Linked DNA regions of Rheinheimera salexigens. The protein of the gene in region 2 binds, or shares a complex with, the protein of the main gene of each other region. Links are inferred from orthologs where the notes say so. Each region holds a gene or a part of one and is shown on either strand. Other genes may lie near its edges.

Region 1 (11,581 bases), 1.1 Mb from region 2 along the record:
AAATTTACGACAGCGCGCCGTAAATGGCTGCTCAGTACCATCCATATTTAACGGTAAACCGATTAATAATAAATCCGGTTGCCACTCTTTAATTAATAGCTCTAACTTAGACCAATCTGGTGTGCCGTCTTGGGCTTTTAATGCGCTAAGTAAAGATGCCGTGCCGGTGAACTCTTGACCGACAGCGACCCCAATACTTTTGGTGCCATAATCAAAACTTAAAATGGTACGTTTTGCCATTAAGCATGACCTGCTTCATTAGTTAATTGCCAAGTTTGAATGCCAATTTTAGCTGTGGCAGATTGCCATTTTTCGGCATGGCTTAGATCAAAAATAATTCCGTTATCAGCCGGGATCATTAACCAAGCATTATCTGCCATTTCTTGCTCTAACTGGCCTTGTTCCCATCCAGCAAAACCTAACGCTAAGATAAACTTTTCCGGTGCCTTATCGGTAGTTAAATCAATTAAAATATCTTTCGAAGTTGTGACCATCAGATCATCGGTTAAGTGCATACTACTGCTGTAGCCATCTTTAGCTGTATGTAACACAAAACCGCGATCATGCTGTACTGGCCCGCCAGAACAGACATAGGCATGTGCGGCAGGGCTGTCGGTGTTAAATTCAATATCTAATTGTTTTAATAAGTCCGCAACTTTAACATCCAGCGGATGGTTAATAACAATACCCATCGCGCCATGTTCATTGTGCTCACAAATATAGGTTACGCTACGTTTAAAACGCGGATCGTCCATTGATGGCATGGCGACCAGAAAATGGTTCTGATAATTCTGCATACGCACCTCTTGTTTATGCTCTTTGAAAGCGAAATCACCTTTAAAATAGTCTTACTAAAAAGTTTTAGTTAAGCCAATAGCTGTTCAATTTCATCAAATAACATACCGGTAACACTAATTGGAAAAGCAGCTTCAATTTCTCTAATACAGGTTGGGCTAGTGACATTTATTTCCGTTAATTTATCACCAATAACATCTAAACCGACAAAAATTAAGCCTTTAGCTTTTAGGGTGGGGGCAATGGCATTAGCAATGGCCCAGTCTGATTCTGATAAGGCTCTGGCTTCACCTCGACCACCCGCTGCTAGGTTACCGCGAGTTTCGCCTTTGGCCGGTATGCGCGCTAAACAGTATGGCACGGGTTTACCGTTTACCACTAATATCCGCTTATCTCCTGCAGTTATATCGGGTATAAACTTTTGCGCCATGGTATATCGCTGACCATGCTCGGTTAGGGTTTCTATAATCACACTAACGTTAGCATCGCCTGGTTTTAAGCGAAATATTGACGCACCACCCATACCATCTAACGGTTTTAATATGACATCTTGCTCTGCTTCGTAAAATGCTTTAAGTCGTTTAGCATCGCTAGTTACTAAAGTTTTTGGCGAAAATTGGCTAAACCAACTGGTGTACAGCTTTTCGTTAGCATCGCGTAAGCTTTGTGGTTTATTGACGATTAAGCAACCGGCATCTTCGGCGCGCTCTAAAATATAGGTGCTATATAAAAACTCGCTATCAAACGGCGGATCTTTACGCATTAAAATAACGTCTAAGTCGCCAAGGGCGATATCTTGGCTGGCGCCAAATTGATACCAGTTTGCTGGGTTTTGTTCGATGCTGAGTAATTTTGTACTGGCTCGGGCTTCACCTTGCAGTAAATACAAGTCTGCCATTTCCATATAATGCAACTCATAGCCACGCTGTTGTGCTTGCAATAGCATGGCAAAACTAGAATCTTTTTCAATATTGATGCTGCTTATTGGGTCCATAACGATACCCAGTTTAATGGTTTTGCTCATGTGATTTATCCTTATGCTAAGTCACCAAATTGTAGCTGCAAAGCGGTAATGGTGCTTAAAGCTGCGGTTTCTGTACGCAGAATACGCGGGCCTAATAAAATACTAATAAAGCCGGCTTGGGTAGTTTGGTTCATTTCGTCATCGCTAAAGCCACCTTCTGGGCCGATAACCAAACGAATATCTTGTACTGCTGGTAAGGTCTTAATGGTGTCTTTTGCCCGCGGATGCAAGGTTAGTTTCAATTCTTTTGTGTCTTGAGCTAACCATTCTTGCAGGGATATCGCCGGATGCACCTTTGGCACTATACTGCGACCACTTTGCTCGCAAGCAGCGATAACTATTTTTTGCCATTGCTGGGTGCGTTTGATTAAGCGTTCACCGTCTAATTTTACCCCGCAGCGTTCAGTAAATAAGGGCGTTATTGCTGTTACGCCTAATTCAACTGCTTTTTGGATAGCAAAATCCATTCTGTCGCCACGGGAAATACCTTGGCCTAAATGAATATTTAATGGCGACTCCACAAGATTGTTTGCTTGCTCTGTTGCCGTAACCATGACTCGCTTTTTATCCAGCTCAGTTATTTGAGCAGGATAATTAAAGCCATCTCCATTAAATAATACTAACTCACTATTGATGGGCATGCGTAGCACGCGACCGACATGATTAGCGGCTTCTTCGTCTAAAGTAAAAGCCTGATGTAGCGTTATGCTACTGCTGTGGTAAATCCGTGGAATGCGCATAGTCATACTTCACTAAAAATATTTACTTAAATGGTAACAGCCAATTTGGCTCTGTGACAGATAAAATAAACCCCGCACTCTTTAACAAATACAGGGTTTATTTAGATAGCTGGTTTTAGCTTAAGCTAAGCCATCTTTTTATTATTGACTAGCAGGGTAGGTGTAGCTTGAACCAATACCTAGCGGAATGTCTAGTGCCCAGAAGCCAAGTAAAAACGCTGTCCATAACACTAACATCGCAATAGAAAACGGTAGCATTAAGGCGATTAAGGTACCAATACCACTGGCTTTAACGTACTTCTGACAAAACACCACTATTAACGGAAAGTACGGTAATAATGGGGTAATGATATTAGTAGATGAATCACCTACGCGATATGCAGCCTGAGTTAAGTCTGGAGATACCCCTAGTTCCATCAGCATAGGCACCATGATAGCGCCGATTAAGGCCCACTTAGCGGAGGCAGACCCAACAAGCAAGTTAATAAAGCCTGATAAAAACACGATGCCGACTAAAGTAAAGCCCATAGGTAAGGCCATTTGTTGCAGGGCATGAGCGCCTTTAATCGCGACTAAAGCACCTAAATTAGATTGGCCAAAGGCATAAATAAATTGGGCACAAAAGAAGGCCATAACGATATAGTAACCCATACCACTCATGGCTTTACTCATACCTTGAATAATATCGCGGTGATTTTTTGCTGTGCCAGCAACATAACCGTACACCACACCTGGGATTAAAAAGAACACAAAGATAATGCCGACAATAGACTGCATTAATGGCGCAGATGAATCGGTAAGTAGACCGTTAACAGGTGAGCGCCAAGCTGATGTTTCTGGCATGGCGGAGACCATTAATAATACCCCACTTAATACCATGGCAAAGGTAGCCCAACGTAACCCTTTACGTTCGTAATCTTGTAGCGGCTCCATCGTAGGTAATTCAGCTGGGTCACCATCCACTTTAGTTGCTTTTAATCTTGGTTCAATAAATTTATCGGTAAGTACCCAACCAATAATAATTATTAATACGGTTGAAGCTGTGGTGAAAAAGTAGTTGTTTAGTGGGTTAATCACTAATTCTGCGGCCGCGGGATCAGCTGATAAATGGGCAGATGCTTGAGTTAAACCTGCAAGAAGAGGATCTAAACTTGACGGTAAGAAAAAGGTAGCCGAAAAACCACCAGATACACCGGCAAAAGCCGCTGCGATACCTGCTAAAGGGTGACGACCGGCAGCATAGAAAATAACCGCGCCTAAAGGAATAACCAACACGTAACCGGCATCAACCGCGATATGACTAAGAATACCCACAGCCACTAACACAGGCGTTAGCAACATTTTAGGCGTTACCGATAATATTGAACGTAAGCCGGCATTAATGTAACCGGTATATTCAGCAACACCTAAACCTAACATCGCCACTAACACTACGCCTAAAGGTGGAAAGCTAACAAAGGTTTGCACCATGCTGGCCATAAAGGCGGTAAAGGAGGTAGGTGCTAATAAATTGTTAATAACAATGGCTTCGCCAGTGCGGGGATTAACTTCTGTAAAGCTTACGCCTGATAATGCCCATGATGCTATCCAAACTGCTAGCATTAGTAACGCAAATAACATGGCCGGATCGGGTAGCTTGTTACCAATGACTTCAATGCTATTGAGGGCTCGGTTAAGCCACCCGGTTTTTTCGACAGCTGTGTCTTGTTGCGACATAACTCTTCCTTTTGTTTTTAGTTATCATTTTTAACTGGCGCTGTGCTGTATTTACACATTTACATTTAAAATAATGCTATGCCATTGTCAGCGTTAATTTGGCCAATATCATACACAAAAATGGCCAAAGGTTAATACCTTGTTTTGTAGCAACTTAATTGAATAGTTTTTTAATAAAAAAAAGAGAGCTTAGCTCTCCTTTTATTTTGCTATAAATCAAATGATTTGTTTACTTTGCGTACTGGCGCAGTAATTCAGCTCTGTCTGTTTGTTCCCAAGGGAACTCAGCACGACCGAAGTGACCGTAAGCGGCAGTAGGTAAGTATATAGGCCGCTCTAACTGCAACATTTCAATTAAACCATAAGGACGCAAATCAAAGTGCTGACGGATGATGGTAATTAATTCATCTTCAGTTAGCTTACTGGTACCAAAGGTTTCAATGCTGATAGAGGTGGGCTCGGCTACGCCAATAGCGTAAGACACCTGTAGTTCACAACGCTTAGCCAGTCCAGCAGCAACAATATTTTTAGCTACATAACGGGCAGCATAAGCAGCTGAACGGTCAACTTTTGACGGATCTTTACCCGAGAAAGCACCGCCACCGTGACGCGCCATACCACCGTAGGTATCAACGATAATTTTACGACCGGTTAAACCACAGTCACCCATAGGGCCACCGATAACAAAGCGACCGGTTGGATTGATAAAGTATTTAGTTTTATCCGTTAACCATTCAGCTGGTAATACCGGCTTAATAATCAGCTCCATTACTGCTTCACGTAAATCTGCCGTGCTAACGCTTTCGCAATGTTGAGTTGATAAAACTACCGCATCGATACCGATTGGTTTGCCATCTTCATAGATAAAACTTAATTGTGATTTAGCATCAGGGCGCAACCAAGGTAAGGTGCCATCTTTACGTAATTGTGCTTGGCGCTGCATTAAACGATGCGAATAAGTAACCGGAGCTGGCATTAACACATCGGTTTCATCACTGGCATAACCAAACATTAAACCTTGGTCACCGGCACCTTGCTCTGCTGGCGTAGCGCGGTCGACACCTTGATTAATATCGGGTGATTGCTTACCAATGGCATTTAATACTGCACAAGAGTCAGCATCAAAGCCCATATCGGAATGGGTATAACCAATGTTACGCACGGTTTTACGAGTAAGTTCTTCAATATCTACCCAAGCCGATGTGGTCACTTCGCCACCCACTAAAACCATACCCGTTTTAACGAAGGTTTCGCAGGCAACGCGTGCCTTAGGATCCTGTTCGAGAATTGCATCCAGAACGGCGTCAGAAATCTGGTCAGCAATTTTATCCGGGTGACCTTCAGATACCGACTCAGAAGTAAAAATATGTTGTGCCATCTGTTTTGTTCCAATATTAATACAGTTTAAATTCAGCGCTGCGTTGTTGCATGCATGAACCGAAAAAAATAGGCGGGTATTTTAATAAAAACTGCGCGCTATTGCTACAATAATCTGCCGCCCAGACGTCTTTAATGCTATTTTAACAGGAACTGCAGTTTTTGTGAGCCTACTTAAGCGAGTTTTTACTGAATTAAGCAACAGGTGAGATTTAAAGTTGCCATCTGCGGGTGGCTCTGGGAAAATGCCGTCAGTTTTACGCATTAATCATATAGCTAATTATAATTAACGGCTTCAATTAACAGCTTCAGTGTCTGAAGCTGAGCAATGTCAGGAGTGAAGATGCTACCTCGTAAACAACTCGCCAATGCAATCCGTGCCCTAAGTATGGATGCTGTACAAAAAGCTAAGTCTGGTCACCCGGGAGCCCCTATGGGGATGGCTGATATCGCTGAAGTACTGTGGCGTGACTTTTTACAGCATAATCCTGCCGATCCAACCTGGCCAAACCGTGACCGCTTTATTCTGTCAAATGGTCATGGCTCGATGCTGTTATATTCACTGTTACATTTATCTGGCTATGAATTAAGCATTGAAGACTTAAAGCAGTTCCGTCAATTAGATTCTAAAACACCTGGTCATCCAGAATACGGTTATGCGCCAGGAGTTGAAACAACTACAGGTCCACTCGGTCAAGGCTTAACCAATGCGGTGGGTATGGCCATTGCTGAAAAAGCGTTAGCGGCACAATTTAACCAGCCTGACTTTGATATTGTTGATCATCATACCTATGTGTTTTTAGGCGATGGCTGTTTAATGGAAGGCATATCGCACGAAGCATGTTCGTTAGCGGGCACTTTAGCTTTAAATAAACTGGTTGCTTTTTGGGATGATAATGGTATTTCCATTGACGGCCAAGTTGAAGGTTGGTTTACCGATAATACGCCTGCACGTTTTGAAGCCTATGGTTGGCATGTTATTGCTAATGTAGATGGTCATGACCCACTAGCGGTGCAAAACGCCATTGAACAAGCGCATAAAGTGACCGATAAGCCGACCTTAATATGCTGTCGTACGGTTATCGGTTATGGTTCGCCTAATAAAGGTGGCAGCCATGATTGTCACGGTGCGCCATTAGGTGATGCCGAAATTGCTGCAACACGTGAATATTTACAGTGGCCACATGCTGCTTTTGATATACCCACCGATATTTATGCCGCTTGGGATGCCAAACAGCAAGGTGCGGCGCGTCAGCAACAATGGCAGCAATTATTTGCCAGCTACAGTGCGGCGTATCCAGAGTTAGCGGCTGAATTTAGCCGTCGTATCAGCGGTGAATTACCGGCGAATTGGGCCGAGTTTTCTCAAGCTTACATCGACAAGTTGCAAGCTAATCCTGAGCATATTGCTAGTCGCAAAGCCTCACAAAATGCGTTAAATGCATTTGGTCCTATTTTACCTGAATTTATGGGCGGCTCTGCTGACTTAGCGGGTTCTAACTTAACCATATGGTCTGGCTCTAAAGGGTTAACGCCTACTGATGCTAGCGGCAACTATATTTATTATGGCGTACGTGAATTCGGTATGTCAGCAATAATGAATGGTATTGCATTGCACGGTGGCTTTATCCCGTATGGCGCAACCTTTTTAATGTTTATGGAATATGCCCGTAATGCGGTGCGTATGGCGGCATTAATGCAGCAACGGGTAATTTTTGTTTATACCCATGATTCGATTGGTTTGGGTGAAGATGGTCCGACTCATCAACCGGTAGAGCAATTAGCCGCATTGCGTGCAACACCTAACTTAATTAACTGGCGTCCTTGTGACCAAGTTGAGTCGGCCGTAGCGTGGCAAGCTGCCATTGAACGTACACAGGGACCCAGCACATTAATTTTTAGTCGGCAAAATTTGCAACAGCAGCCTCGTGACGCTGCACAAGTAGCCAATATCAAGCGTGGCGGTTATATTTTACTCGATAGCACCTCTGCGCCAGAGCTAATTATTATTGGTACTGGCTCTGAAGTTGAGCTTGCTATGCAAGCCGCCGCACAATTAAGCGAGCAGGGCGTAGCCGTGCGTGTGGTATCAATGCCATCGACTGATGCTTTTGAGCAACAAAGTGCTGAGTATCGTCAAAGCGTATTGCCAGCTAATGTCACTAAGCGTATTGCAGTTGAAGCGGCAAGCATTGACTGTTGGTATAAGTACGTTGGCTTAGATGGCAAAATCATTGGTATGAATAGCTTTGGTGAGTCTGCGCCTGCAGAGCAGTTATTTAAACACTTTGGTATTACCACTAACAATATTGTTGCAGCTGCAAAGCAGTTATTGGCTTAAATAATATGCCTTAAATGGGATCAGCGATGGTCCCATTTTTGTATGTGCTTTTGTTTTAAGCACTAAGTTTTAAGTACTATGTTCTAAGTACTATTTAAAAATGTGATGGTATGGCAATTAGACTAGCAATAAACGGCTTTGGCCGTATTGGTCGCAATCTTGTGCGAGCAATATATGAAAATGGCTTGCAGCAACAGTTGCAAGTGGTTGCAATAAATGAGCTTGCCGCTGTCGAAGGTGTCATTCATTTGCTTAAGTATGATACTTCACACGGTCGTTTTGGTTTTGAAGTGAGTGCTGCACAAGGTGGTATTAAGGTTGCCCAGGATACTATCCGCTTATTTTCAGAGGCGGATCCTGCAGAGTTAGCTTGGTCAGAATTGGATATTGATATTGTATTAGAGTGTACAGGCGTATTTCATAGCCGGGAGCATGCCCAATGGCATCTAGATGCTGGGGCCAAAAAAGTTTTATTCTCTCATCCTGGCGATGCGGATATCGATGCCACTATTATCTATGGTATTAATCAGCAATTACTAACGGCTGACATGCGAATAGTCTCTGCCGGTTCTTGTACAACTAATTGTATCGTACCCGTACTACAAGTGCTGGATCAGCAATTTGGCGTTGAAAGCGGCACTATTACCACTATCCATGCGTCGATGAATGATCAGCAAGTTATTGATGCCTACCATACCGATTTACGCCGAACTCGTGCGGCAAGTCAGTCTATTATTCCGGTTGATACTAAATTAGCTCGGGGAATCGAGCGGATTATGCCACATTTAACTGGCCGATTTGAAGCGATAGCTGTGCGCGTGCCAACGGTAAACGTTACCGCGATGGATTTAAGTGTCACCCTGCATCAAGACGTTAGTATCAGCAGTATAAATCAAGCTTTAGCTCAAGCCAGATATGGCGAATTAGCCGGTATTTTAGATTACACCGAAGAGCCTTTAGTCTCAGTAGATTTTAATCATAATCCGCATTCTTGTATTGTCGATGGGTCACAAACCCGAGTCAGCCATAAGCGTTTAGTTAAATGTTTAGTCTGGTGCGATAACGAATGGGGCTTTGCTAACCGCATGCTTGATACAGCACAAGCAATGATGGATACAATTTAATATAAGGAGCAGTTCATGTCTGTTATTCGCATGAGTGATTTGGATTTACACGATAAACGGGTGTTGATCCGCGAAGATTTAAACGTGCCAATTAAAGCTGGCAAAATTAGTTCAGATGCGCGTATAAAGGCGGCATTACCCACCATAGAGTTAGCCTTAAGAAAAGGCGGCAAAGTGATGTTGATGTCGCACTTAGGCCGACCAGAAGAGGGCGTTTTCTCAGTTGATGCGTCATTACAACCGATAGTGGACTACCTTAATCAAGCGTTAAATGTTCCGGTACGGTTAGTGACAGATTATTTAGACGGCGTGACGATTAATGCCGGCGAAGTTGTTGTATTTGAAAACGTGCGCTTTAATAAAGGTGAAGCGGCCAACGATGATCAACTAGCAAAAAAGCTTGCAGCTTTATGTGATGTGTTTGTTATGGATGCCTTTGGCACGGCACACCGCGCGCAAGCGTCAACCCATGGTGTAGCGAAATATGCCACTGTTGCTTGTGCTGGCCCACTGTTAGTCGCAGAGCTTGATGCTTTATCTGCTGCGTTAAAAGCACCAAAACGGCCGTTAGTGGCCATAGTAGGCGGTTCAAAGGTATCGACTAAACTGACAGTGCTAGAGTCGTTATCAGGAATTGTTGATCAACTAATAGTTGGCGGTGGCATTGCCAACACTTTTATTGCGGCTAAAGGCAATAATGTCGGTAAGTCGTTATATGAAGCCGATTTAGTGGCAGAAGCGCAACGTTTAATGACCCAGGCGAGTGAACGTGGAGCAACGATACCTGTACCGAAAGACGTTATTGTCGGCACTGAGTTTAGTGAAACTAGCTCTGCAACGTTAAAAACGGTTAACAATGTTGCTGCAGACGATATGATATTCGACATTGGCCCTGATACCGTACAGCAATTGATTGAAATAATTAATAATGCTGGCACTATCGTTTGGAATGGTCCAGTAGGTGTTTTTGAAATTGAACAGTTTTCGGCTGGAACTAAAGCGTTAGCCGAAGCAATCGCAAATAGTAATGCCTTCTCTATTGCTGGTGGTGGCGATACCCTAGCGGCAATAGATAAATACCAAATTGCTGACAAAGTGTCTTATATTTCAACAGGTGGCGGTGCATTTTTAGAATTTTTAGAAGGTAAAAAATTGCCAGCAGTCGAGATATTAGAACAGCGTGCGATAAAACAAGCATAAATATAACTAATAGATAATAGTCATTTTATGACTATACTTTAAACAATACAGAGAGGATTCTATGGCCCTTATTTCGTTACGTCAGATGCTAGATCATGCTGCAGAGCAAAGCTACGGTATACCGGCATTTAACGTTAACAATTTAGAGCAAATGCGAGCCATCATGTTGGCTGCAGATAAAACCAATAGCCCAGTGATTGTGCAAGCATCTGCTGGTGCTCGGAAATATGCTGGCGCACCATTTTTACGTCATTTAATATTAGCTGCAGTAGAAGAGTTTCCACATATTCCAGTGGTAATGCATCAAGATCACGGTACCTCTTTAGGTGTTTGTCAGCGCTCTATTCAATTAGGTTTTTCATCTGTCATGATGGACGGTTCCTTGGGTGAAGACGGCAAAACACCTATGGATTACGACTACAACATGAATGTAACGCGCAAAGTTGTTGAAATAGCGCATGCTTGTGGTGTGTCAGTCGAAGGCGAGTTAGGTTGTTTGGGTTCATTAGAAACGGGAACAGCGGGCGAAGAAGACGGTATTGGTGCTGAAGGTATTTTAACTAAAGAACAAATGCTTACAGATCCAGAAGAAGCGGCACAGTTTGTTCGCGATACCCAAGTTGATGCGTTAGCGATTGCTTGTGGTACTTCGCATGGTGCTTATAAGTTTAGTCGTCCGCCAACAGGCGATATTTTAGCGATTGATCGGATTAAAGCTATTCACCAACGTATTCCAGATACCCATTTGGTAATGCATGGTTCATCGTCAGTGCCACAAGATTGGTTGGCAATAATTAATGAGTTTGGTGGCAAAATTCCAGAGACCTACGGTGTGCCAGTAGAGCAGATTCAACAAGGCATTAAGTATGGTGTGCGTAAAATCAATATTGATACCGATTTACGCTTAGCTTCAACTGGCGCAATTCGTCGATATTTGGCGCATCACCCAGCGGAATTTGATCCACGTAAATATTTTCAGGCTTCAGTAGAAGCTATGATGGAAGTATGTATTAACCGTTATGAAGCTTTTGGTTCAGCGGGCAATGCAAGTAAAATCAAACCAGTTTCACTGGATGATATGGTTACTTTATACACAACAGGTAAATTAACACCGAATATAAAGTAAGCAAAAAAATTAATATGCTTTTGCAAATTAATTAATAAGTTTTAATAGTGTAAAAATTAGGTGCTAAACCTTATACAAACTGCGTTATTACAGGCTATAGTCAGGTAGAAGTTGTATTGACAATGACTTTTTTACCTG
Region 2 (13,653 bases):
GATCAACATGGCTAACCATAGGCACGACACTAGAAATTGAACCAGCTTTAGCTATCGATTTAGTAACAAAGATAGCTAAATGCGCGTTACGAGCAAAGTCACCCGAGCCACCAATACCATTCATCATTCTAGTACCGCAAACATGGGTTGAGTTAATATTGCCGTATAAATCAAACTCTAACGCCGTATTAACAGCAATAATCCCTAAACGACGCACTAACTCAGGATGGTTAGAAATTTCTTGAGGCCGTAATACTAGCTTATTTTTATATTTGTCTAAGTTACCAAATACATCTTTATTACGCCGCTCGGATAACGTAATAGAACTGCCAGAAGCGAAATCTAATTTACCGGCATCAATTAAATCAAAGGTAGAATCCTGCAATACTTCAGAATACATGGTTAAATTTTCAAACGAGGATGCTATTAATCCTGTCATCACTGAGTTAGCAATATTACCAATACCGGCTTGTAATGGGCCAAGATTCTTCGGCAAACGACCATCCAATACTTCTTGCTCTAAAAACGCCACTAAATGATTAGCAATAGCTTGAGTATCGCTATCTGGTTCAGTCACGGTAGATGGTGAGTCGGTTTTGTTGGTAAACACTATGGCGACTATTTTAGCCGGATCAATTGGAATAGCCGTGCTACCAATGCGGTCATCCACTTTTACTAAGGGTACTGGCGTTCGAGTTGGCCGATAGCTTGGAATATAAATATCATGCAAGCCTTCTAAATTTGGATTTTGGCCAAGATTAATTTCAATAATCACTTTTTGGGCGAATATAGCAAAGCTAGCGGAATTACCCACTGAGGTGGTAGGCACTATGTGGCCATGTTCGGTAATAGCAACGGCCTCAATAACCGCCACATCCGGCATTCTTAACTGATGATTACGTAATTGTTCTACCGTTTCTGATAAATGCTGGTCAATAAACATGACTTTGCCATCATTAATGGCTTTACGTAAGGTGCTATCAACTTGAAAAGGCATCCGCCGCGCTAACATACCGGCTTCGGTCATCTGCTTATCTAAATCGTTACCTAATGAAGCACCGGTCATTAAGGTGATTTTCATCGGGGTCGTTAACGCTTTAATGGCTAAGGCTTGTGGCACAGCTTTCGCTTCACCTGCACGGGTAAAACCACTCATACCAACGGTCATACCATCTTCTATCATATCGGCTGCAAGTTCAGCAGACATAACTTTACTATGCAACGACGCAAGCCGGATCCGGTCTAAAGACATTATGTGTGTTCTCAGTACAACAAAAAGTGAGGTATTCTATGAGAAATATTAGTCAGTGCCTAGCAGACTTAGACTTATGTCTAATAAGAATAGGAAAAAGAATATTAAAAAAATACTAAGGGCAATAGAAACAACAAAAGCCGCTAATAAGCGGCTTTTGTTGTAAATTTGGAGCGAGTAACGAGATTCGAACTCGTGACCTCGACCTTGGCAAGGTAGCGCTCTACCAACTGAGCTATACTCGCATCGAACAGTGTAATTAACTAATGTAATTACGTGTTGATGGCGCGCATTTTACAAAACCAGCTTATTAATGCAAGTGTTTTTTACGCTAATTTGAAAAAATGCTGCTGATAGACTACTAATTCAGCAATTGACTCGCGAATATCATCCAATGCTAAATGACTGCCCGATTTTTTCACTAATGCTGATACTTCAGGGTTCCACCGCTTTGCTAATTCTTTAATGGTACTGACATCTAAATTTCGATAATGAAAAAACGCTTCTAAAGTTGGCGCATATTCGGCTAAAAAGCGGCGATCTTGGCCAATACTGTTGCCACACATTGGCGACTTACCCGCTGCAACGTAGTCTTGCAAAAATGCGATGGTCTGATGCTCTGCTTGAGCTAAAGTAACCGTACTGGCACGACAGCGCGCTGTTAAGCCGCTTTTACCGTGCTGCTCAATACACCATTCACTCATATTATCTAATACTTGATCTGATTGCTTAATCGCAAACATCGGCCCTTCAGCAAGAATATTCAATTGACTGTCAGTGACGATAGTGGCAATTTCTAAAATTACATCCGTTTTAGGATCTAAACCGGTCATTTCAAGATCTAGCCAAATTAAATTATTGTCATTTTTGCTCATTAAACACCCCTATTATCGTTGTCACTTTGTTCATGCACAGAATACAGGTATCATACACGGCCAACGCTAAGTATTGATAGCGAACTTTTACCCGAAGCAGTCCGAGTGACTATACCGAGTGACTATTGTTAACGAACACATTGCCGAACACCTGGCCAAAACAGTGACGAATATTAAGTGACGAAAAAGAAACATTTAACTCAACGCCAACAACAGCGGATATCAGATAATGCCGACAAGCGCTTGCGCCAACATAAAAGCAAAATGGTCGAAAGTGTGGATGATGCCGCCTTTGCTCCGGCAGAGAATGGGTTAATTATAAGTCGCTTTGGCCAGCATGCCGATGTTGAAGCCAGTGACGGTCAAATTGTCCGCTGCAATATGCGGCGGTCGATTGCTTCACTCGTTACCGGTGATAACGTGATGTGGCGTCGAGCACTGCAACCTACCGGCGGTATTGATGGCGTGATAGATGCCGTGGAACCACGTACATCTGTGTTATTACGTCCTGATTTTTACGATGGTTTAAAACCCGTCGCCGCCAATATTGATTTAATGATTATTGTCTCGGCTATTTTACCGGCATTATCACTCAATATTATCGACCGCTATTTAGTGGCGGCTGAAATCACCGGTATTAAACCGTTATTAGTGATTAATAAAATTGATTTGCTGCCGGTTGAAGAGCAACAAGTCATTGCCGCTAAACTCGCTTTATATCAAAACCTAGGGTATGACTTCCTGATGGTCAGTGCCAATACTAATGAAGGTATGAGTGAACTGTTAACTTATATTCAAAGTGGTACTAGCATTTTCGTTGGCCAATCGGGTGTAGGTAAATCATCTTTGATGAACACCTTAATGCCTGGTTTAGAAGTACAAACCCAAGATGTCTCTGCTAACTCTGGTCTAGGCCAACACACCACCACAGTGTCGCGATTATACCATCTTGCAGAGGGAGGTAAATTAATTGACTCACCCGGCATTCGTGAATTTGCCTTATGGCATTTAACGGCTGAAGAGGTTACCCGTGGCTTTAATGAATTTATTCCTTGGCTAGGACGCTGTAAATTTCGTGACTGCAAACATATTAGCGATCCCGGTTGTGCCGTTCAACATGCTGTTGAAATTGGCGAAATCAGTACTGAACGATATGATAGTTACTTAAAAATTTTAGCCAGCATGGCGCAAGACAAACCCAATCATTTTTAACTTTTATTGAGTGTTATATGGATAACGTAAAAATTTCTTTGCAATATTTGCTGCCTAAGCATTTAGTGTCACGGTTAATTGGTAAATTAGCCGCAGCAAAATTAGGCTGGTTTAGTCATTTTTTAATTAATCGCTTTATTAGCGCTTATAACATCAATATGCAAGAAGCCAAGTTTGAGCAGGCCAAAGATTATGCCAGCTTTAATGAGTTTTTTACTCGACCTTTAAAAGACGGTATTCGACCTTTAGCTACAGATGAAGCTATTATTGCTCATCCAGTTGATGGTTGTATTAGCCAGCTTGGCCCGATTATAGATGGCCAATTAGTACAAGCTAAAAACCATAATTATACTTTGCAAAGCTTACTCGGCGGCGATAGCCATGACGCTCTACCCTTTGCCGGCGGCGACTTTGCCACTATTTATTTAGCACCTAAAGATTATCACCGCATCCATATGCCGGTTGCCGGTACTTTACGCCAGATGATTTATATTCCAGGCGATCTATTTTCGGTTAACCCTTTAACAGCGGCTAACGTACCAGACTTATTTGCCCGTAATGAGCGAGTGGTTACTATTTTCGATACTGAGCTAGGCCCTATGGCTCTAGTGCTAGTGGGAGCAACCATCGTCGCCAGCATTGAAACAATTTGGGCCGGTACTGTTACACCACCGGCAGGAAAGCATATTTTCCGTTGGACCTATCCAGCCCATGGCAAAACAGCTATTAAGTTAGAAAAAGGCGAAGAAATGGGTCGCTTTAAGCTAGGCTCTACCGTAGTACTGGCTTTTGCTGCAGACAAGCTCCAGTTTTTACCTGAGCAAGAAGCAGGCAGCGTAACCCGTATGGGCGCACCTTTTGCTTCGAAAAAAGTAACCGTGCACAACACGGATACTAGCTCAGAGATGGCTTCAGAGACTAACTATGTAAAGAGCTCAGATACTAGTTCAGTTAATAACTCAGAGATTGAGTCAAATAGTACAGAGAGTGTAGATAATAGCGCTGAGACTGAATCGGTATCAGGCTCTAAGAGCAGCTCTAACACCAGTTCGAAAAACAGTTCAGACCAAAGCTAACATGCAAATTATTGCCCATCGTGGTGCCAGCGGCGAGTTTCCTGAAAACACGCTGCTGGCTATCGAACAAGCCATTCAACAAGCCGCCGATGGTATTGAAATAGATATCTTTGCCGTCGACGGTGAGCTTATCGTGATCCATGATCACCATCTTGCCCGCACCACTAACGGTAAGGGTAGCATTTATCAGTACAGCCTAGCGCAATTGCAACAACTTGATGCTGGCCAAGGTCAAACCATCCCTACGCTGTGGCAAGTGCTACAACTACTGCATCCCACCACGCTGTGGTTAAACATAGAGTTAAAAGGTGCCGATACCGTAGCCGCTTTAGTAGCGCTATTAGCGCGTGCCGAGCTGCAATTACAATTTGATTGTAGTCGGCTACTGGTGTCATCATTTAATCATCATTTATTGGCTGAGTTAGCCGTGCAGCGACCAGATATTAAATTGGCTGCCCTTACTGCCAGCTTACCACTGCACTATGCTGCGTTTGCTAGCGCGCTAAATGCCTATGCCGTTAATTGTGATGTTAGTTTTATTAATGCAGATTTTGTAGCTGATGCCAAAGCACGTAATTTAAAAGTGTATGTGTATACGGTTGATCAAGCAGACGATATAGCGCGGTTACGGCAGTATGGTGTGGATGGCATTTTTACTAACTATCCAGCCAGAAGCCGCCAGTTAGTATTGGTATTAAACGAAAATAAGTAAGTAGTATTTTTTAAATTACACCCAGACTAACAGAGTTCTTCTTTATCGTCATCACAGCTAGTACATTGGCTACATAAGCGCATATTCATTACATGAGCTAACACTACTAAAATAGCGCCTATTATCAAAATGGTATGTTCATATTCAGCACCCCAAGCGGCTTTTTGCCAATAAATAAACCCACCCAAAAACAATGAGTAAAATGGATAAAGCTTGCGGTGATAACGATGAAAACCAATAAATAGCGTTATAAAGCCTAACACCATTGTGGTTAATAACACGATATTTTCAAAAGCATGGTTATGCATAAAGCTTAAGCCAAGCAGAGGCAATACCGGTAATAACACAGGCAGCATGATGCAGTGTATAGCACATAACGAGGTTATGGTAATACCCACTTTATCAAATAAGCTACGAAAACTGGCTAACACGGCAATGTCTCTCACACTATGAACGTTGAAACGATATAATATAACAAATCAATTCGGTTGGGAATGGCGCAATGAAAATATTTTATTTCAACGCTAATGTCTGCTGAAGGTTAGCGGTTAATGTGGCATAATATCCCGAGTTTTCAGCAGTAGTATTAACAGGTAGTAGTAATGGATACGTTATTAAATCAACTCGATGACAACTTAAAAGAGCTGTACCGTAAAACGGTTGACGCTGATGCTGTGCTAGATAAATTACAGCAACAGGGTAAAGCTAAACATCAGCATATATTTGTCGACAATAGTGTATTCCAAGCAACCAGCAATCGCTTTATGCCTTATCTTTCCGAAACCGCTGAGCAAGTTTCAGCAATGCGTTTAAACCAACAGTTTAATACTGCTACTTTAGAGCGTGTGGTAAAGCAATTAAAGTTACTGCATAAAACCTTAGCTGATTTCCGTCTAGCAATTAAAAGTAGCTAACCGGCTTGTTTAGCCGGTTAATTTAGCAGGTACTAGTGGGTATTAGTTATCGCTAATTTTAGGCTGTTCCGCTTGTGCTGCTTGTATTTTGGGCAATACATCACGGCTAAACCATTGCTCTAACATCTGTTTTTCATAGCGAAACTCATCATTATCTCGATAACTGCGTAACGTATGCATAAAGCCCATATCACGCAGCTTCTCTTCTTGATTGATAATTTGTTCGCCATAGTTATTTTGAATAATATGACTAAATTTTATCGCAGGTGAATATATTTCTTTAACGACCCGCAACTCGTTGCCCGCCCCTCCTGCAAAAGGATCAATCTCACCGGCTAAATCCAAATCCGTTACCGTAATCTTCCAGCTATAATCCTCCGGCAGCTTTTTTGCCATATCAACAAAGTAACCGTCAAAAATTTTAAGCACCCTTTCACGATACCTATTTTTAGATTCATTAGCCGGACGAATATCAGTAAACTTCTCTGGCTGTTGCCAGTTTACTTCAACTTGCGCAGCATAAGCAGCTGTCCCCGCTAAACTAGCTAGACTAACCACACTGCAAATTAAAGCTAATTTACGCATATTATTTCTCCTTAACTTAAAAGTTTACACTTAGTTACGTTAAGCGCTAAGTAGCAAATTACTATTTAGACAACTAATTACTACTAACAGTTCAGCTTTGTTTTAAAGCGCGTGTCAGCCACTCTATCCTTATTCTAGGATAGAGATCAGGCTAAACTGTTTAAATTTGTAGCAATATGCTGGAATAAAGTGTGGGTAGATAGTTGTTAAGCGGTATTTAGCCATAAAAAAAGCACCGAAAAATCGGTGCTTTTTATGTGTTAAGTGGGAGGCTTACATCATGCCGCCCATGCCACCCATACCGCCCATATCAGGCATGCCGCCACCTGATGATTCTGGCGCTGGCTTATCAGTGATCATCGCTTCAGTAGTGATCATTAATGAACCGATAGAGGCTGCAAATTGCAGTGCAGAACGAGTAACTTTAGTTGGGTCAAGAATACCCATCTCTAGCATATCGCCATACACGTCAGTTGCCGCGTTGTAACCGTAGTTACCTGTGCCTTCTTTAACTTTGTTGATAACAACAGAACCTTCTTCACCTGCGTTTTCTACGATTTGACGCAGTGGTGATTCCATGGCACGTAGGGCAATTTTGATACCGTGGGTTTGGTCTTCGTTAGCACCTTTTAAGTCAACTAAGCTAGCTGCAACGCGCACTAATGCTACGCCACCGCCAGGTACTACGCCTTCTTCAACTGCAGCACGTGTTGCATGTAATGCATCTTCAACGCGGGCTTTTTTCTCTTTCATTTCAATTTCAGTTGAGGCGCCAACTTTGATTACTGCAACACCGCCAGATAATTTAGCTAAACGTTCTTGCAGTTTTTCTTTGTCATATTCAGACGTGGCTTCTTCAACTTGTTGACGAATTTGCTTAACGCGGCCGTTAATCGCCTCTTGCTCACCGGCACCATCAATAATAGTGGTGTTGTCTTTAGTGATCACAACGCGCTTAGCAGTACCTAATTCTTCTAAACCGGCTTTTTCTAATTCCATACCGATTTCTTCAGAAATAACCGTAGCACCGGTTAATGTCGCAATGTCTTGTAGCATGGCTTTACGACGGTCACCAAAACCTGGTGCTTTAACGGCTGATACTTTAACGATGCCGCGCATATTGTTGACGACTAATGTGGCTAAGGCTTCGCCTTCAACGTCTTCAGCAATAATAAATAATGGCTTACCTGATTTAGCCACTGCTTCTAATACTGGCAGTAATTCGCGAATATTAGAGATTTTCTTATCAATGGCTAAGATATACGGGCTATCTAATTCTACTTGGCCAGCTTCTTGGTTGGTGATGAAGTAAGGTGATAAATAACCACGGTCAAACTGCATACCTTCAACCACATCTAGCTCATTCGCTAAACCTTGGCCTTCTTCAACAGTAATTACGCCTTCTTTACCCACTTTATCCATGGCTTCGGCAATAATATTACCAATCTCTTCATCAGAGTTAGCCGAGATAGTACCCACTTGGGCAATAGCTTTGCTGTCGGCACAAGGCTGAGATAAGGCTTTTAAACCTTCTACTGCTGCGATAACAGCTTTATCGATACCGCGCTTTAAATCCATTGGATTCATACCTGCTGCAACGGCTTTAACGCCTTCAGCAATAATATTTTGCGCTAATACAGTGGCTGTAGTAGTACCGTCACCGGCTTCATCATTGGCTTTAGAGGCAACCTCTTTCACCATTTGCGCGCCCATGTTTTCAAACTTGTCTTCTAGCTCTATTTCTTTTGCCACTGAAACACCATCTTTGGTGATCATTGGCGCGCCAAAAGATTTATCTAAAATCACGTTACGACCCTTAGGGCCTAAAGTAACTCGTACTGCGTTTGCTAAAATGTTTACGCCTTTAAGCATTTTATTGCGAGCGTCATCACCAAAACGTACGTCTTTTGCTGCCATGTTTTCTAATCCTTATAAAGTAGTCAATGTAGTATTAATATAAAAACACATTGAAATAATTAGTCTAAAATAACACCTAAGATATTGTCTTCTTTAGTGATTACATACTCTTGACCTTCAATTTTCTCGGTGCGCTCTACGTAGTTACCGAACAACACTTTGTCACCTACTTTTACATCTAATGCTTTTACATCACCGTTATCTAACACACGGCCATTGCCTACAGCAACGACTTCACCACGAGTTGATTTTTCTGCTGAAGCGCCTGTAAGAACAATGCCACCAGCTGATGTGGTTTCAGCTTCTAAACGTTTAATAATGACACGGTCATGTAATGGACGAATATTCATGCTCTATCTCCTAAAGCGGTTTCGGTTGTATGACACCTTTGCTAAACATGATTGTTTAACTCAGGTGTAAATTGTCTGCTCACTATATGGGGTGACGGAAGATAAAACCCAAGGCTTAAGTTTAAAAAATTGTTTAACCCAGTTTTTAACTGCTTTATCCTGTTCTGATAAATAAGCTAAAAACCTTGGATAAAGCCTGATAGACTGAAATCCGCTACTCGGACATTAAATAAATTGAAATTCGTTATATGAAATTCGATTATTTGAAATAGTTTTAGGCTATAGCAGGTCTATGCTGCTGACCCTCAAAGATGAATAGGAAGCTGTAAGCAATGTATAAGCTGTTTTTACTGCCGTTAATTCTCTGGTGCGGATTATTACAAGCCCAGAGTAATAGTTCTGTATTAGATAGTTTGCTGAATACTCAACCCACTTTTTTACCGGTTGAGCAAGCATTTGAATTTGATTTTAACCAGCAAGATGAGCAACTTATTGTCAGCTGGACCATTGCCGACGGTTATTACTTATACAAAGACAAAATAAAGCTAGGTGGCATTGCAGTAAGTTTTTCTCATCCTACTTACCCGGCCAGCATGCAGATTGAAGATGAATACTTTGGCATCACAGATGTCTACTTTCATCAATTAATTTTACGCATTCCATTAGCTGATATCAGTGAAGATGCGGTATTTAAAATTCAATATCAAGGTTGTGCTGAAGCCGGTTTATGCTATCCGCCGGTAACTAAAGAACTGCCTATTTCAACTGTTATAAACAAAGATAATGCTACTGCCAATGCAGGATTAGCGAGTGATTCTAAGCAAACGCCTATTTCTAGCCAAAATACTTTGGCTAACAAACTGAGTGATGGTGCTAGCTTAGCCACCTTGTTTGGCTTTTTCTTACTTGGCTTAGGCTTAGCTTTTACCCCTTGCGTATTCCCAATGTACCCCATTTTAACCAGCATTATTGTCGGTCAAGGCAAGCAGTTATCTAATAAACGCGCCTTTAGTTTATCGTTCTCTTATGTCCAAGGTATGGCGATTACATATTCCGCCTTAGGCTTAGTCGTTGCCAGCTTAGGCGTTAAGTTTCAAGGCTATATGCAGCACCCTGCTGTTCTTATCGTTGCTAGCATCATCTTTGTCTTACTGGCCCTTTCCATGTTTGGCGTATTTAACCTCACTTTACCGGCTAGCTGGCAAGAAAAAATTAGTAAGGTGAGTAACAAGCAACAAGGTGGCTCGTTAAAAGGTGCTTTTGTTATGGGCGCTTTATCCGGCCTTATTGCCTCTCCTTGTACTACCGCCCCCCTATCTGCAGCCTTACTCTATGTGGCGCAAAGTGGCGATCTTTGGCTTGGTGCCATTACCTTGTATATCTTAAGTTTAGGTATGGGCTTGCCACTTTTATTGTTAGGCAGCTCGGGCGGAAAATGGTTACCTAAAGCAGGCCAGTGGATGAATGCGGTAAAAACAGGCTTTGGTTTTTTACTGCTAGCCGTGCCGTTGGTATTATTAGAGCGGATGTTACCCTTTAGCTATGTGCTGATTGCCGGAACGGTATTAATTCTGGCCTTTTTGATTTATTTATATCGGGTCATGTTTAACTTAACCAGTAGCAATGCCAAAGCGGTGTTATTGATACTAGGCCAAGGTTTACTTATTGCTAGCTTATGGTTAAACATCCAATATTGGTGGCCAACAGCCGCACCAACAGCGAACGCAACCAGCCAATCAAGCACTGAGTTTATCACCGTTGCGACCTTAGAAGAGTTACAGCAGCAGCTACAGCAAGCTGATGGTCGCTACAGCATGGTCGATTTATATGCTGACTGGTGTATTGCCTGTAAAGAGTTTGAACACTTAACTTTTTCTAAACCTGTGGTGCAAGCCCAAATGGAAAAAATGCAGCTTATTAAAGTCGATGTCACCAAAATGAGCCGCAAAGATCAGGCGATATTAGATAAATTTAACGTTTTAGGCTTACCGACTATTTTGTTTTTTACCCCAAATGAACAAGAGCTTAGCCAAGCTCGGGTAACCGGCTTTATGGCTGCAGGCGAGTTCGCAAGCCACTTACAGCAAATACAAAACTAAACTTTAGGCGGCGTTTCACCCTAAACGCCGCTCTCTTCTTCAGCCATTCTGTCTGATAAGACCAGTATTTTGCTGCCATTTGTCACGATTTCACTATAATAAGGCGCTATTGTTAAGCTAACTGTGCGGTTCGCGGTCACTTTTGATAACAGAAAAGCTAACTGAATTGACAACAGATGCAATTACAACCAAGCTTTGGCAAAATAATGCCGAAAAATAATAAGCGGGAAAATCGCAGCTATGTCAGCAAAATCGACGGCACCAAAATATAACGTGTTAGTTCTAAATGGACCAAATTTAAATATGCTGGGTGTTCGTGAACCCGCAGTATATGGCAGTGCAACCTTAACAGAAATTATCAACGACCTGACGGAACGGGCGAACGTGCTAAGTGTCGAACTGACACATCTGCAGTCAAATGCAGAGCATGAATTAGTTACTGCTATTCAGCAAAGCTTAGGTCAACAGGATTTCATTCTGTTTAATCCTGGCGCTTTTACTCATACTAGCATTGCGCTTCGCGACGCTTTGCTTGCTGTTGCAGTACCTTTTATTGAGATTCATATATCAAACGTGCATGCCCGGGAAAGCTTTCGTCGGCATTCATATTTATCTGATATTGCTAAAGGTGTAATTTGCGGCCTCGGGGCCAAGGGTTATCACTATGCACTTGACGCAGCAGTATCACTATTAAACACAACCAAATAGTCATAACTAAATCAGGCATAAGAAATGGATATTAGAAAGATAAAAAAACTAATCGAGCTACTAGAAGAATCTGGTATTACTGAGCTTGAAATCACTGAAGGTGAAGAATCGGTACGTATTAGCCGTCATGGTCCAGCACAGCATGCTCCAATGCAATACAGTATGCCAATGCAACAACAACAGCACCCGTTAGCGGTCGCGCCTCCAGTCGCAGCTGCGCCAGAAGCGCCAAAAGTGATTAGTGGCCATACTGTTAAATCACCTATGGTCGGTTCTTTCTATCGCGCCTCTTCTCCAACGGCCAAATCTTTCGTTGAAGTCGGCCAAACTGTTAATGTTGGCGATACCTTATGTATCGTAGAAGCCATGAAAATGATGAACCAAATCCAATCTGATAAAGCCGGAGTGGTTAAAGAAATTTTACTTGAAAACGGTGAGCCGGTTGAATTTGATCAACCTCTCTTTGTCATCGGCTAACGCAAAAGGCAGACTGATGCTAGAAAAAGTACTGATTGCCAACCGTGGCGAAATTGCATTGCGTATATTACGCGCTTGCAAAGAGCTTGGCATAAAAACGGTAGCGGTACACTCAACAGTGGATCGCAACTTAAAGCACGTTTTACTGGCCGACGAAACCATTTGTATTGGTCCTGGACCGTCGCCATTAAGCTATTTAAATATTCCGGCATTAATTGCCGCAGCTGAAGTAACCAATGCGCAAGCTATTCACCCAGGTTATGGTTTTTTAGCTGAGCGGGCCGACTTTGCTCAGCAAGTTGAAGAAAGTGGCCTTATCTTTATCGGACCTACGGCGGAATCTATTCGCACTATGGGTGATAAAGTTGCTGCCATTGAAGCGATGAAAAAAGCCGGTGTACCTTGTGTACCGGGTTCAGACGGCGCGCTGGGTGACGATGCAGACACCAATAAAACTATTGCTAAGCGCATTGGTTATCCGGTTATCGTTAAAGCCTCTGGCGGCGGCGGTGGTCGTGGTATGCGTGTGGTGCGTAGCGAAGAAGAGTTAGTTACTTCAATCGAAATGACTAAAGCTGAAGCTAAAGCTGCTTTTGGTAACGACATGGTCTATATGGAGAAGTTTTTAGAGAATCCTCGCCATGTTGAAATCCAAATCTTAGCCGATGGCCAAGGCAATGCTATTCATTTAGGTGAGCGTGATTGCTCGATGCAACGTCGCCACCAAAAAGTGGTAGAAGAAGCTCCTGCACCAGGTATCACTGAAGAATTACGTAAATTTATTGGTGATCGTTGTGTTGCTGCTTGTAAAGTGATGAATTATCGCGGTGCGGGTACTTTTGAGTTTTTATTTGAAAACGGTGAGTTTTTCTTTATCGAGATGAACACCCGAATTCAGGTAGAACACACTATTACTGAAATGATCACCGGTATCGATTTAATCAAAGAGCAACTGCGTATCGCATCTGGTATGCCGCTGACGCTTAAGCAAGAAGATATTGTTATTCGTGGCCATGCCATTGAATGTCGTATCAATGCTGAAGATGCTAAAACCTTTATGCCATCACCCGGCACTATTACCCGCTTCCACCCGCCAGGTGGTAACGGTATTCGTTGGGATTCGCATATTTATTCAAATTATACTGTGCCGCCAAATTACGATTCCATGGTCGGTAAATTAATAACGTATGGCGAAAGTCGTGATATCGCCTTAGCGCGGATGCGTAATGCGTTAGATGAGTTATTAATTGAAGGTATTAAAACCAACATTGATTTACATAAAATCATTATGAATGATAGCGGCTTCCGTCAGGGTGGCACTAACATTCACTACCTAGAGAAAAAACTTGGTATAGCCTAGTGTTTTAATCACTTTGTTAAACTCTGAGTTTACTCACAGATTAAAGGCCGCAATAGCGGCCTTTTTGTTATAATAGCCAAAATAAAATTAGCTACGAGACGAATTATGCCTTGGAT

Evidence for each region.
Region 1: the proteins of groL (region 2) and metK are in contact, whole or in part, in a cryo-EM structure (PDB 8P4O), measured with the Escherichia coli proteins. The link is inferred for Rheinheimera salexigens from one-to-one orthologs.

What each region holds. Positions count from the first base shown.
Region 1 is NZ_MKEK01000001.1:2,210,966-2,222,546, reverse strand. The notes cover bases 3,580-6,431. They hold metK (methionine adenosyltransferase), read right to left. Parts: upstream 5,654-6,431; coding sequence 4,505-5,653; downstream 3,580-4,504. Other genes in these bases: tkt (transketolase), read left to right, coding at 5,996-6,431; BI198_RS10150 (AbgT family transporter), read right to left, coding at 3,580-4,275. In the rest of the region: Holliday junction resolvase RuvX, read right to left, coding at 1-240; BI198_RS10165 (YqgE/AlgH family protein), read right to left, coding at 240-797; gshB (glutathione synthase), read right to left, coding at 866-1,819; rsmE (16S rRNA (uracil(1498)-N(3))-methyltransferase), read right to left, coding at 1,831-2,559; more of BI198_RS10150, read right to left, coding at 2,701-3,579; more of tkt, read left to right, coding at 6,432-7,993; epd (erythrose-4-phosphate dehydrogenase), read left to right, coding at 8,104-9,117; BI198_RS10125 (phosphoglycerate kinase), read left to right, coding at 9,133-10,317; fba (class II fructose-bisphosphate aldolase), read left to right, coding at 10,379-11,443. UniProt on the Escherichia coli protein: Catalyzes the formation of S-adenosylmethionine (AdoMet) from methionine and ATP.
Region 2 is NZ_MKEK01000001.1:3,285,930-3,299,582, forward strand. What follows is about bases 6,222-9,100. They hold groL (chaperonin GroEL), read right to left. Parts: upstream 8,544-9,100; coding sequence 6,900-8,543; downstream 6,222-6,899. Other genes in these bases: BI198_RS15220 (DUF3016 domain-containing protein), read right to left, coding at 6,222-6,626; BI198_RS15230 (co-chaperone GroES), read right to left, coding at 8,603-8,893. Outside these bases: BI198_RS15180 (acetyl-CoA hydrolase/transferase family protein), read right to left, coding at 1-1,252; orn (oligoribonuclease), read right to left, coding at 1,579-2,127; small ribosomal subunit biogenesis GTPase RsgA, read left to right, coding at 2,305-3,339; asd (archaetidylserine decarboxylase), read left to right, coding at 3,357-4,415; BI198_RS15205 (glycerophosphodiester phosphodiesterase), read left to right, coding at 4,417-5,127; BI198_RS15210 (MerC domain-containing protein), read right to left, coding at 5,154-5,573; BI198_RS15215 (prephenate dehydrogenase), read left to right, coding at 5,730-6,041; more of BI198_RS15220, read right to left, coding at 6,084-6,221; BI198_RS15235 (protein-disulfide reductase DsbD), read left to right, coding at 9,226-10,992; aroQ (type II 3-dehydroquinate dehydratase), read left to right, coding at 11,233-11,700; accB (acetyl-CoA carboxylase biotin carboxyl carrier protein), read left to right, coding at 11,725-12,177; accC (acetyl-CoA carboxylase biotin carboxylase subunit), read left to right, coding at 12,194-13,537; prmA (50S ribosomal protein L11 methyltransferase), read left to right, coding at 13,643-13,653.